2 linked regions of the Shimia isoporae genome follow. The protein of the gene in region 2 interacts with the protein of the main gene of each other region in a pairwise test. Links are inferred from orthologs where the notes say so. Each region holds a gene or a part of one and is shown on either strand. Other genes may lie near its edges.

The links.
Region 1: the proteins of BXY66_RS19625 (region 2) and ftsZ interact in binary tests that used the Escherichia coli proteins (3 or more experiments, as listed by UniProt). The link is inferred for Shimia isoporae from one-to-one orthologs.

Annotation. Positions count from the first base shown.
Region 1 is NZ_SMGR01000001.1:2,024,853-2,030,896, forward strand. What follows is about bases 1,299-4,186. They hold ftsZ (cell division protein FtsZ), read right to left. Parts: upstream 3,631-4,186; coding sequence 1,966-3,630; downstream 1,299-1,965. Other genes in these bases: lpxC (UDP-3-O-acyl-N-acetylglucosamine deacetylase), read right to left, coding at 1,299-1,756; ftsA (cell division protein FtsA), read right to left, coding at 3,985-4,186. Also shown: BXY66_RS09940 (outer membrane protein assembly factor BamD), read right to left, coding at 1-723; more of lpxC, read right to left, coding at 833-1,298; more of ftsA, read right to left, coding at 4,187-5,319; BXY66_RS09960 (cell division protein FtsQ/DivIB), read right to left, coding at 5,321-6,044. UniProt on the Escherichia coli protein: Essential cell division protein that forms a contractile ring structure (Z ring) at the future cell division site. The regulation of the ring assembly controls the timing and the location of cell division.
Region 2 is NZ_SMGR01000006.1:30,395-36,334, reverse strand. Bases 1,430-4,213 are described here. They hold BXY66_RS19625 (rod shape-determining protein), read left to right. Parts: upstream 1,430-2,193; coding sequence 2,194-3,234; downstream 3,235-4,213. Other genes in these bases: BXY66_RS19615 (ATP-binding protein), read left to right, coding at 4,200-4,213; mreC (rod shape-determining protein MreC), read left to right, coding at 3,314-4,207; BXY66_RS19630 (TorF family putative porin), read left to right, coding at 1,430-2,031. Also shown: 23S rRNA (adenine(2030)-N(6))-methyltransferase RlmJ, read right to left, coding at 1-348; BXY66_RS19635 (TorF family putative porin), read left to right, coding at 539-1,195; more of BXY66_RS19630, read left to right, coding at 1,387-1,429; more of BXY66_RS19615, read left to right, coding at 4,214-4,736; mrdA (penicillin-binding protein 2), read left to right, coding at 4,733-5,940. UniProt on the Escherichia coli protein: Forms membrane-associated dynamic filaments that are essential for cell shape determination. Acts by regulating cell wall synthesis and cell elongation, and thus cell shape.

The sequences.
Region 1 (6,044 bases), on a different replicon or contig from region 2:
GTGTCCAAGAATTGCACCAGCTGTCTGGGCTTCCGCTGTCAGACCAATGGACAAATAGGCTTCAACCAAACGATGCAGCGCCTCTGCCGTGTGCGTTGTGGTCTGGAAGTCCTCGACGACAACGCGGAAACGACTGATGGCCGCGCCGTAGTGATCCCGACGAAGATAATAGCGGCCGATTTCCATCTCTTTGGATGCCAAGTGGTCGAACGCTAGGTCAAATTTGAGAATTGAAGAACGAGCATATTCGGTGTCGGGGTAGATCTCGATCACTTTGCGCAACTCTTGCAGAGCCTGGAAAGTCAGCCCCTGATCGCGGCCGACTTCGTCGATCTGATCATAGTAACTAAGCGCAAGAAGATACTGCGCATAGGCCGCATCCTCCGACGCCGGGAAAAAGTCGATATACCGCTGAGCCGCCGCGCGACTTTCAGGATAGAGCTTCTCTTGGTGATAGCTGAAAGCCTGCATGATAATCGCACGCTCGGTCAGCTCCGAGTATGGATACAGACGTTCGATCTCCGAGAAATAGAACGCCGCATCCTCTCCGCGACCTCGACCAAGTTCCCATTCGCCGCGGCCATAGATCTGTTCAGCTGTGAATCCGTCAAGGGAGAAGTCGCCGCGTTTGACACGATCCGTTGTCGTATCTCCACACGCAGTGACCACCATCAAGGCAAGAATCGATCCGGCAATGCGAACGCGTGTCTTGATGCCTGCCATAGTGCTCAACCTCTTGATCTTCCTGACGGCAATTCCCCGCCCTAGGACAAGCTGTTAGCACAGAAAATTGCGGTGCAAAACGCCTTTGGCGTCATTTCGGGCACTTGGATCAGGCGACCGCGGGAATTTCACCGATATGCACACCCGCACCGGGCAAGCGGGCGGCCTGATCAGGCGCACAATCTTCGAAACACCAGGCATCAGGATCGGCAAACAATGTGCGCAGCAATTCGTTTGTCAGGGAGTGCCCAGCACGGAACCCCCGATAACGACCCAGAATCGGTGCGCCTGCCAGATACAGATCGCCAACTGCGTCCAGCATCTTGTGTCGCACCGGCTCATCGATGTGGCGGAGCCCGCCAGGGCTCAGAATTTTATCACCGTCAAATACGACAGCGTTTTCTTCGGGGTTCCCACCTAAAGCGAGACCGTTGGCCTGCATGGCTTCAACGTCTGCTTGCCGACAGAAAGTGCGGCTGTCGCTCAACTCACGAACGAAACTCCCGTTCGACAGCGTGATGCCCTTGGTCTGCTGACCAATTGCGGCATCTTCAAAGTCGATATGGAACTCCATTTGCATGTCCCGATCAGGGATCAGTTCGGCGCGCGCATCACCACGTGTCACCGAGATCGGCTTCAAAACGCGGATTGCGCGCACAGGCGCGTCCTGTTTTACAAGGCCGGCCCGCAGGAAAGCGCGTACAAAGTCTGCCGAGCTGCCATCCATGATTGGTACTTCGGAGGAGTCTATCTCGATCAGTGCATTGTGAATACCGCACCCCGCCAGAGCAGCCATAACGTGCTCGATCGTACCAACGGAAACGCCAGCGCTGTTCACAATGCGGGTACACAAGGCGGTTTGCTCAACGGCGTCCCAGCGGGCTGGAACCAATGCATCCTTGCCAATCACATCAATCCGCTTGAACCAGATACCAAAATTCGCTGATGCCGGCTGCACAGTCATGCGCACTGGCTGCCCCGAATGAAGGCCGGTTCCATTAAATGTGACGTTTGTTTTAAGCGTGGCTTGCACAGGTTGCCCCTAAGTGACGCGGCACACCCCAGTTGGCCGCATCATTGAGGTAAAAGGTCAGCGCTGTCACCTCAACTCAATCTTTGTAACGCTCTGAAACATGGCTGAAACAAATCGGCAGAAGATCGCCAATTGCCTCCTAAACACCTATAAAACAATGAAAAAAGCCGCCCCGATTGGGAGCGGCTTTTGACGAAATATTTTTGAGATTAGTTAGCCTGGCGACGCAAGAATGCCGGAATCTCGATCCGCTCCTGCTCTGCGTCAGCCTGCTGAGCGGGTTCCGCGGACTGAACCGTGGGCTGTACAGAAGGCTGCACACGCGGTTGTTGCGCGGCGCGTGGCGCTTGGGCTTCCGCCTGTTGATTACCCGCCATGCGGTTGAACAGGTTGTTGATACCGAAGCGCGGACGTTCGTCACCTTCAGGAGCCTCGGTCGCTGCCGGTTCCGCCGGACGGGCCGGGGCAGCCGGCGCTTTTTCGACAGCTGCCTGCAGACGCGCCATCAGTTGCGGCGTCGGCGTTCCCGGCGCGGGGCGCTGCGGGGCAACAAACTCTTCGGTCTCTTCCGCCTGCATCACTGCAGGCTCGGCTGGAGCTGGCTGGTAAGCCGGTGCAGGAACATCGTCACCACCTGCTGTGGTCGCATCGAAGACAGGTGCCGAAGGCGCCTCTTCTTCGAAGATGTGCTCCATCTGGTCTTCCGCAGCCGCTGTTTGCGGATCAAGTGTGTCGAATAGACCCGGTTCGCCCGCCACGACCGGTGTCTCGTTGGCTTCCGCGGTCATCGGTGTCGCAGCCGTTACAGTCGGCGCAACCGGAGTTTCTGTTGCGGGAACGGCAACCTCTGCTGTCGGCAGTGGCGCCGCCATACTACGGCGGGGAAGCGGCATCGGGCTTGTGCTTTCCGATGCATCAATTCCGGTTGCAACAACCGAGACGCGCATACCGCCTTCAAGAGAGCCGTCCATCGTAGAGCCCACGATGATGTTGGCGTCTTCGTCGACCTCTTGACGAATGCGGTTGGCCGCTTCGTCCAGTTCGAACAGTGTCAGATCGTGGCCACCCGTGATGTTGATAAGCACACCCTTCGCGCCCCGCAGCGAAATCTCGTCCAGCAGCGGGTTTGCGATCGCTTTCTCGGCAGCCTGAATGGCACGGTTCTCACCTTCAGCCTCACCGGTCCCCATCATCGCTTTGCCCATCTCGTCCATTACGGCGCGAACGTCCGCGAAGTCGAGGTTGATCAAGCCAGGACGCACCATAAGGTCCGTTACACCCTTTACGCCTTGATACAGAACATCGTCTGCCATCGAGAAGGCTTCGGTAAAGGTGGTCTTTTCATTCGCAAGACGGAACAGGTTCTGGTTCGGAATAATGATCAGCGTGTCGACCATCTTCTGAAGCTGTTCGACACCCTCTTCAGCCTGCCGCATACGCTTAGCGCCTTCGAACTGGAACGGCTTGGTAACAACGCCCACCGTCAAAACGCCCAGTTCACGGGCAGCCTGTGCAATAATCGGCGCAGCGCCAGTACCGGTGCCGCCCCCCATACCCGCAGTGATAAAGCACATGTGCGCGCCCGCGAGGTGATCTACGATCTGCTCGATGCTTTCCTCTGCAGCGGCAGAGCCCACCGATGGGCGCGCGCCTGCGCCAAGCCCTTCGGTTACCTTCACGCCAAGCTGCACGCGCTTGTCGGCGTCGCTTTGCTGGAGCGCCTGAGCGTCGGTGTTGGCAACGACGAATTCGACGCCTTCGAGCTCTTTGGCGATCATATTGTTGACCGCGTTACCACCAGCACCGCCAACACCAAAAACGGTGATACGGGGTTTCAGATCACCCTCATCGGGCATCGTCAGATTCAAAGCCATAGAACTGTCCGCCTGTTTTGTTTCTCTCCCCGCTTACGCCGGGAATTATTCTGCCTTCTCAACAGGTATTATTACCCACGCTTTCAGGAATCGTCATCCCCAAAAGCACGAAAGACCACAAAATATAGCCAAAAAAGCCATGAAATCCGCGGCATTTCGCTCAAATGCATAGATTTTGCGGGTTTTCAAAAATCCCCCACAAACACGAGAAATACTCCCGTCGGAAACACCCAAACGGAGAGACTCACATCGCACTATTGGAGGCCACTGCTCGGCCTGCTTGCCCGCACTTATACACGGTTATCCACAAGCTTATCCCAAGGCCAATCAGCCGTCACCCCCGAAAATGACGTCTCACCAATTGTCCTTGAACCATTTCACTGCACGCTTGAGTGACCGAACCGGATAGCGCTCCACAGGCAAGTCGAAGTCCCACCACTCATCCTGCGGGTGCGTCGCAAACAGACACATTCCGACTGCACTGGCAAAAGCAGGACCCGTGGCCGCCTGCGGCAAGCCGTGCACACGCATCGGACGCCCCAGCCGGACTTGCTGCCCAAGAATTTTGGAGGCGAGCCCATCCAGACCAGGAATCTGGCTCCCGCCACCTGTCAGGACGATCTGCTGGCTGGGCAGATGCTCGAAACCGGCAATGTCCAGTCGGGTACGAACTTCCTCAAGAATTTCCTCAACGCGCGGCCGCATGATCCCGATCAATTCAGCGCGGCTTACTGTACGTCGGTCATGCTCCCAATCACCCGTGTCGCCCTCAAGCTCGATCATTTCGCGGTCATCCATGCCCGTGGCGTGAACGCCGCCGTAAAATGTCTTGATCCGCTCGGCGTTGGCAGTCGGCACCTGGAGTCCCATCGAGATGTCGCTGGTGACATGCTCTCCCCCCATACGAACAGTGTCCGCATAGATCATGTGCTTCTTCATAAAAATGGAAAGGCTGGTTGCTCCACCACCCATGTCGATACACGCCGCGCCAAGCTCCTGCTCGTCTTCGACCAGAGCCGACATGCCGGACACATAGGCCGAACTTGCGATCCCTGCGAGCTCAAGGTCACAGCGCTTTACGCAATAGGCGAGGTTCTGAATAGCAACCTCGTCTACAGTCAGCATATGCATGTCCGTCGTTAGAGTTTGCCCAACTTGCCCGCGTGGATCACCAAGGCCCGAACGATGGTCCAAAGCAAAGTTCACCGGCTGTGCATGCAAGACTTCACGCCCTGCGCCATAGTCTGGAACGTCGCATGCCGCCAGTACACGCGCCACATCCTGCTCTGAAACAACTTCAGCTTCCACATCAACGCTGCCATCCAGCCCGTAGGACCGCGGCTCGGCTCCCGAGAAGCAGGCAATCACGTGATCAACACGGATTTTCGCCATCTTTTGGGCAGCCTGAATTGCAGTTCGGATTGCGCGCTCTGTTTCCTGCATTGCGCTGATCTCGCCAAATCGCACTCCGCGCGACCTTGTCGTCGCCGCACCAATCACGCGAAACCCGCTTTGCCCGGCCATCGATCCGATGCCGTCAGCCGCATTCAACCGGTCTGTGCCGTCAAATCGCAGAACCAGACAGGCGATCTTGGAACTACCCACATCCAGAACCGCAACCACGCCCCTTTGCATCGCCGCTTTGCGCATGTTGCGCATGGCCCGTTGGGATTCGTAAAGCTCTGTCATCTCAATTATTCCCTGCAGAGAGCTGGCTAATCCGCCACCATTCTTCTACCGCCGCCTGCGTCAGCCGGATTGTCGGCCGCGCAGCAAGGCGCATATCCACCACCACCAAATCACGCTCAAACATGTCATGAGCGCCGTTCAGAGCGATCACCCGTTCAAGAGCCTGCACGGCGCCTGTCTCGGGCAACAAAATGCGCTGCTTGCGATCCAGCACGAGATCCCAACGGCGCTGCCCAACGCGCACAAGGCCAATGACACGGTCTCCGAGCGGCTTAGCTGCCGCAAAAAGCTTCATGGCCTCGCCCACATGGCCGTCGCCGCCTTCGCCCGCGATCAACGGTTTTGAAGGGTGATCCAGCATGGCCACCATTGGCTGTGTGACATTGCCTTCGATGTCGACCAACGCGAGGCCCTGATGCGTACGCCAGAGGGCAACCGGCGTGCGCTCTTCAACATTGAACTGCAAAATGCCGCCTGGACGAATGCGCACCGCGACGCTGGCAATCCCCGGCAACTCCTCGGCGCGCTCTTGAATTTCTGACAGCTCAAGATCGAAGCTGCTGATCGGAAAATCCAAAGACAGAACCTCGCGGATGTCTTCCGCAGTGCTTTCCGACGCACCGTCAATGGCCATCGCATTGACCATGAACTCCGGTCGGGTCGCCAATTCGCGCCGGAACTCTGCAATTGTCAGGTTCAGTTGATCCCGACGACCTTCATCCGAT
Region 2 (5,940 bases):
GAGCTCAGCAAGTTGTATCTTGTCGATGTCTCTCAATAGTGTCGATGCGATTGCGGGAGAGCCGGCATAGGTGGCGTCGCCATGTTGAACCCGCACCTGTTCGAGGGCCCGCGCATATGGATGATCCTTGTCGAACCAGTTGGAAACAGCTTCAATCCCAACCCTTGCTTCGCCTGTTTTCACGGCTTCTGGTGAGTCCAGTTGATAAACTCCCCGCCCCGAATGCGTTTCTAGATAGCTCAGCGGCTTGGGCTTTTGCGTCAGGTATTCTAACGCAGTCGCCATTAATGCGTGCTTGTGAACGTCAGCAAGATTCCCTGCGTGGAAGATGTGTTGATATGACAGCATACCGGCCATTCAATCAGATCAAATCAGGCGCCACAACGCGTTAACTAGATTGAGAGAACTTGCCGTAGTCTTGGGCGATCGAGCCAATTCACAGCTATGCACCGCTGACCCTATTGCCCGTTGAAATTAACGGGTTCATACCGTTCCAGACTACCACCACTCCCCAAAGAAAAGTTCGAGGACTTTAGACATGAAACTCAAAGCAACAGCCGCAGTCGCCGCCTTTTGTGCTCCAATTATCGCCGCAAGTTCAGCTTCGGCCCAGGAGATCACCTGGTACTATGGCGTTGATTTCGTCAGCGACTACATTTCCAGCGGTGTTACCAACTCCGATGGCAAAGCGGCCATCCAGCCTTGGGTCGAGGCCGAGATCGGCAACTTCTACTTCGGCACCTGGATGTCAAACGTGGACTTCGGCGCTGGCGATGACAACAGCTGGGAAACTGACCTCTATTTCGGCTACCGCAACTCGATCAACGATCAGTGGTCCTATGACATCGGTTACGCGCGCTATCTTTACGATGGTAACCTCGGCAACTGCTGCGGTGAAATCGTTGGCCAAGTCTTCTTCTCACCAACTTCGGCTCTCGATCTCACTGGCTACGTGGCATACGATCCAGAGTTCGAATTCTTCAACTACCGCGCCGAAGTTGGCTATGCGATCAACGACAATATCTCGCTTGAAGGCCAATACGGTCACTCTGAATCCCTCGACCATGACTACTGGCTCGTTGGCGGCTCCTATGCATTCAACGACTTTGCTGCTGCGAATGTGACCTACCACGGTACTGCAAACAGCGTCTTTGATGACGCAGGTTGGGTTGCGACCGTCAGCTTCGCGTTCTGATCATCATCGGATCAAAACACTAGCCGGGCAGCCTACGGGCTGACCGGCTTTGGCGGATTCATGCCGCCTTTTCGCAAGATTGCGCCTAAAACCGACCGCTTCCAACAAGTCACGTTGAACCCTTCGTCCCTTGAAACCATATGCGCGTTGAAACGCCATCACTCCCCAACGGAATATCAAGGAAGACGACCATGACCCTCCGCAAAACAGCCGCCATTGCAGCCCTTTGCGCACCGATGATCGCTGCCGGTGGTGCCCATGCCCAAGGCATTACCTGGAACTACGGTGTAGATTTCACATCCAACTACATTCTAGACGGCGTTAGCCAGTCAGACGGGCGGGCTGCAGTACAGCCTTGGGTCGAAGCCGAAATCGGCAAGTTCTATGTTGGTACATGGATGTCCAACGTAGATTTTGGTGCCGGCGACAACAACAAGTGGGAAACCGATCTCTATTTTGGCTATCGCACAGAACTCGGCAGCTCGTTCTTCTACGATGTCAGCTATGCGCACTACTTCTATGACCGTACTGGGTCCGACTACGGTGAGATCAAAAACGAGCTGACCTACTCCGCTTCGGACCGTGTCGATCTGACAGCCTATGTGGCCTACGATCCCGAGAACAAAAACTGGAACTATCGTGGCGAGATTGGCTTTGCCGTAAACGATGCGATCTCGCTTGACGCGCACTATGGTCACTCCGACTTCTACGACCACAAATATTGGCGTGTCGGTGGTACTTACGCCTTCAACGACATGGCAATGCTGAACATCTCCTACAATGGAAGCGAAACCAAAGATGAAGGATGGGCCGCCACTGTCGGCTTCGCATTCTGATCGACAAATCCGGTTGCGGCGGCCAAAGCGGGCGCCGCAACGTGGCGGAAACACGCCAAGGCCAGACACAAGGTCTTTTACAATGCCAAAAGGCTACATATAAGAGCACAGCCCGGACTTGGGAGAGTCGCGGGCTTCGTGAATTTGTGGGAAAGTAATCACATGCTGGGAAATCTGGGCGGGCTGTTCACCTCTGACATGGCCATCGATTTGGGAACCGCGAACACGCTGGTTTATGTCAAAGGCAAAGGCGTCATTCTCAGCGAGCCGTCAGTGGTCGCATACCATGTAAAAGATGGTGTGAAGAAGGTACTTGCCGTGGGCGAGGACGCAAAGCTTATGCTGGGCCGCACACCTGGTTCCATCGAAGCCATCCGACCTATGCGAGACGGCGTGATCGCTGACTTTGACACTGCGGAAGAGATGATCAAGCACTTCATTCGCAAAGTGCACAAACGCTCTACCTTCTCAAAGCCCAAAATCATTGTCTGCGTTCCCCACGGCGCGACACCGGTCGAAAAACGCGCGATCCGCCAGTCGGTTCTGTCTGCAGGCGCCCGGCGCGCCGGATTGATTGCGGAACCGATAGCTGCCGCGATCGGAGCAGGCATGCCGATCACAGACCCAACTGGCAACATGGTTGTCGATATTGGCGGCGGCACAACAGAAGTTGCGGTTCTTTCCTTGGGTGACATCGTGTACGCCCGTTCGGTACGCGTGGGTGGCGACAGGATGGACGAAGCGATCATCAACTACCTCCGCCGCCAGCAGAACCTACTGATCGGCGAGAGCACTGCCGAGCGCATCAAAACGTCGATCGGCACCGCACGTATGCCGGATGATGGCCGAGGAGCGTCGATGCAGATCCGCGGCCGCGATCTGTTGAATGGCGTACCGAAGGAAACCGAGATTTCGCAAGCGCAAGTGGCCGAGGCTCTCGCCGAGCCCGTGCAGCAAATCTGCGAAGCCGTAATGACCGCGCTGGAAGCCACACCGCCGGATCTGGCTGCTGACATTGTCGATCGTGGCGTCATGCTGACAGGTGGTGGAGCGCTGCTGGGTGAACTGGATCTCGCGCTGCGCGAACAGACCGGTTTGGCCGTATCCATCGCCGACGAGAGCCTGAACTGTGTGGCAATGGGCACCGGCAAGGCGCTGGAATACGAAAAACAACTGCGCCACGCGATCGACTACGACAGCTAAGGGTCTGACCCACATGTGAGTTTGGTCGGCGCGCCTCGGCGTGCTACACCTGTAACCACCATCTGATATCGGGGGCACGTTGGCACGGGATCGCAATCAGGGCGAAGACTTTTCTGGCCCGCTGAAGCGGTTGCTTCTCGGTGTGATCCTGCTGGTCCTGATTGGTGTTTTCATCGTCTGGCGTATCGACAGCCCCCGCGTGGAACGCTTCCGCGCGCAAATCACCGACGCTGTGGTTCCGAGCTTTGATTGGGCCATGTCGCCTGTGACCGGCGCAGTGAATTTGCTGCGCGATTTCCAAAGTTATCAGAGGATCGTCGAGCAAAACCGCGAGTTGCGACGCGAGCTTCAGCAAATGAAGGTCTGGAAAGAGGCCGCGCTCCAATTGGAGCAAGAAAATGCGCGACTTCTTGACTTGAACAATGTGCGGCTTGACCCTCGTCTTACATTCATCACCGGGGTCGTCCTTGCGGATAGCGGATCTCCATTCAGACAATCAGTTCTTCTGAATATCGGGCAACGTGACGGTATCGTTGATGGCTGGGCGGCAATGGATGGTGTTGGTCTCGTCGGCAGGATCTCCGGCGTGGGCAACAACTCGTCCCGCGTTTTGCTACTGACTGACAACTCGAGCCGCATTCCGGCGGTAATTCAGCAGTCTGGACAGGCTGCTTTGATAGTCGGAGACAACTCCGTTGCGCCTTTGATAGACTTTGTTGAGACACCGGATTTGGTCCGCCCGGGAGATCGGGTCGTGACCTCTGGAGATGGCGGCGTGTTTCCCGGCGGCCTCCTTATTGGGCAAGTTGCCGTTGACCCATCGGGGCGTTTGCGAGTGAGGCTGGCAGCCGACTACGAAAGGCTCGAGTTCTTGCGTGTCCTACGACACCACGGTCAGGAGCGCATAGATACCCACGGCAGCATCGTTCGACCAGATGGTCGCCCAGGCGGAGCGGGAGAGCGTGATGGCTGAAGGTGTCACATCCCGTGTTTGGGGAATGCGGATTCTGTTCGTGTTCCTGTGTCTGTCGATCATCTTTTTCAAGTTGATGCCCTTTAGCACTGCACCACAACTCTGGGCTGGTCCGAACTTGATGGTGGTTTTGTGCATGGCTTGGGCGGCCCGTCAGCCCGACTATACACCTGCGTGGCTGGTCGCCATTTTGTTTCTCCTTGAGGATTTCTTGCTGATGCGACCTCCAGGACTTGGTGCTTTTGTGATGGTTCTGGCCGTGGAAGTGCAACGCAAACGTGCCCCAACGATCCGAGACGCAACCTTTGTTTCGGAGTGGGCTACTGCGGCGGCTTTGATGGTGGCTATCGCGTTGGGCGCACGGCTTGTTTTAATGATGTTTTTTGTCGATCGACCCTCGCTGGGCCTGACGCTTATTCAAGCGATGATGAATGTAGCAGCCTACCCGTTGGTCGTTTTGTTGTCGCAAGTGTTTTTCGGCGTGCGCAGACAGGCGGCCCGTGACGGTCAGTTCGGAGCGGCGTCATGAGAAAGAACCCGCAAGAAAACGCTGAAACCCATGCCCGTGTGACACGCCGCGCCTTACTGCTCGGAGGAGCGCAGCTCGCGTTTATGGGCGGCCTCGGGCTTCGGATGCGCCAACTGCAACTCAACCAAGCCGACCAGTTTCGTCTGTTGGCCGAAGAAAACCGCATCAACATCCGACTGATACCTCCGGCACGTGGCGAGGTTTTTGATCGCAATGGGGTCGTGCTTGCCCGCAATGAGCCTGCCTATCGCATCACCCTCGTTCCAGAGGATGCAGGTGACGTGGACGCGGTAATAGGTCGCCTATCGTCTCTGATTGAACTCGATCCAGGAGAACTCGAGGCCGCCGCAACCGAAATGGAGCGTTCCCCGCCCTTCTTGCCGGTGACAATTGCTGATCGCATTTCGTGGGATGAACTTTCCCGAGTGGCCGTCAACACTCCCGCCCTTCCCGGTGTAACGCCGGAAGTGGGCTTATCCCGCTTCTACCCCTTGCGCGGCGACTTTGCTCATGTCGTCGGCTACGTCGGACCGGTGTCAGATTACGATTTGTCAAAAATCGAGAACCCAGATCAGTTGCTGCGCATTCCGCGGTTTCAAATCGGCAAGGTCGGACTCGAAGGAAAGCTCGAGACTTCCCTGCGAGGCAAGGCCGGCACAAAGCGTGTCGAAGTCAACGCAGTCGGACGCATCATGCGTGAGTTGGACAGACGGGAAGGCCAGCAGGGCGACGACGTCCAACTGACCATTGATCAGAGTTTGCAGAGCTATACGCAAGCCCGTCTTGGTGAAGAGAGTGCCGCCGCGATCGTTATGGATTGCCGGAATGGCGATCTTCTTACAATCGCCTCTGCACCAACGTTTGATCCAAATCTCTTCGTCGAAGGCATTTCGGTTGCTGACTATCGTGCTCTGACAGACAACGACCACCGCCCGTTGGCGGCCAAGTCCGTTCAAGGCACTTATCCGCCGGGCTCTACTTTCAAGATGATTACGGCACTGGCGGCGCTGGATGCGGGCATAGCACATCCGGAGCAAACGGTCTGGTGCCCTGGCCATTTGGAAGTCTCGAACCGTCGTTTTCACTGCTGGAAACGCGCCGGCCATGGCCATGTCAACCTGGCTCAGGCGCTCCGGGAAAGTTGCGATGTCTATTTCTACGAACTGGCCCTCGAAGTGGGGATCGACAAGATTTCGTCAATGGC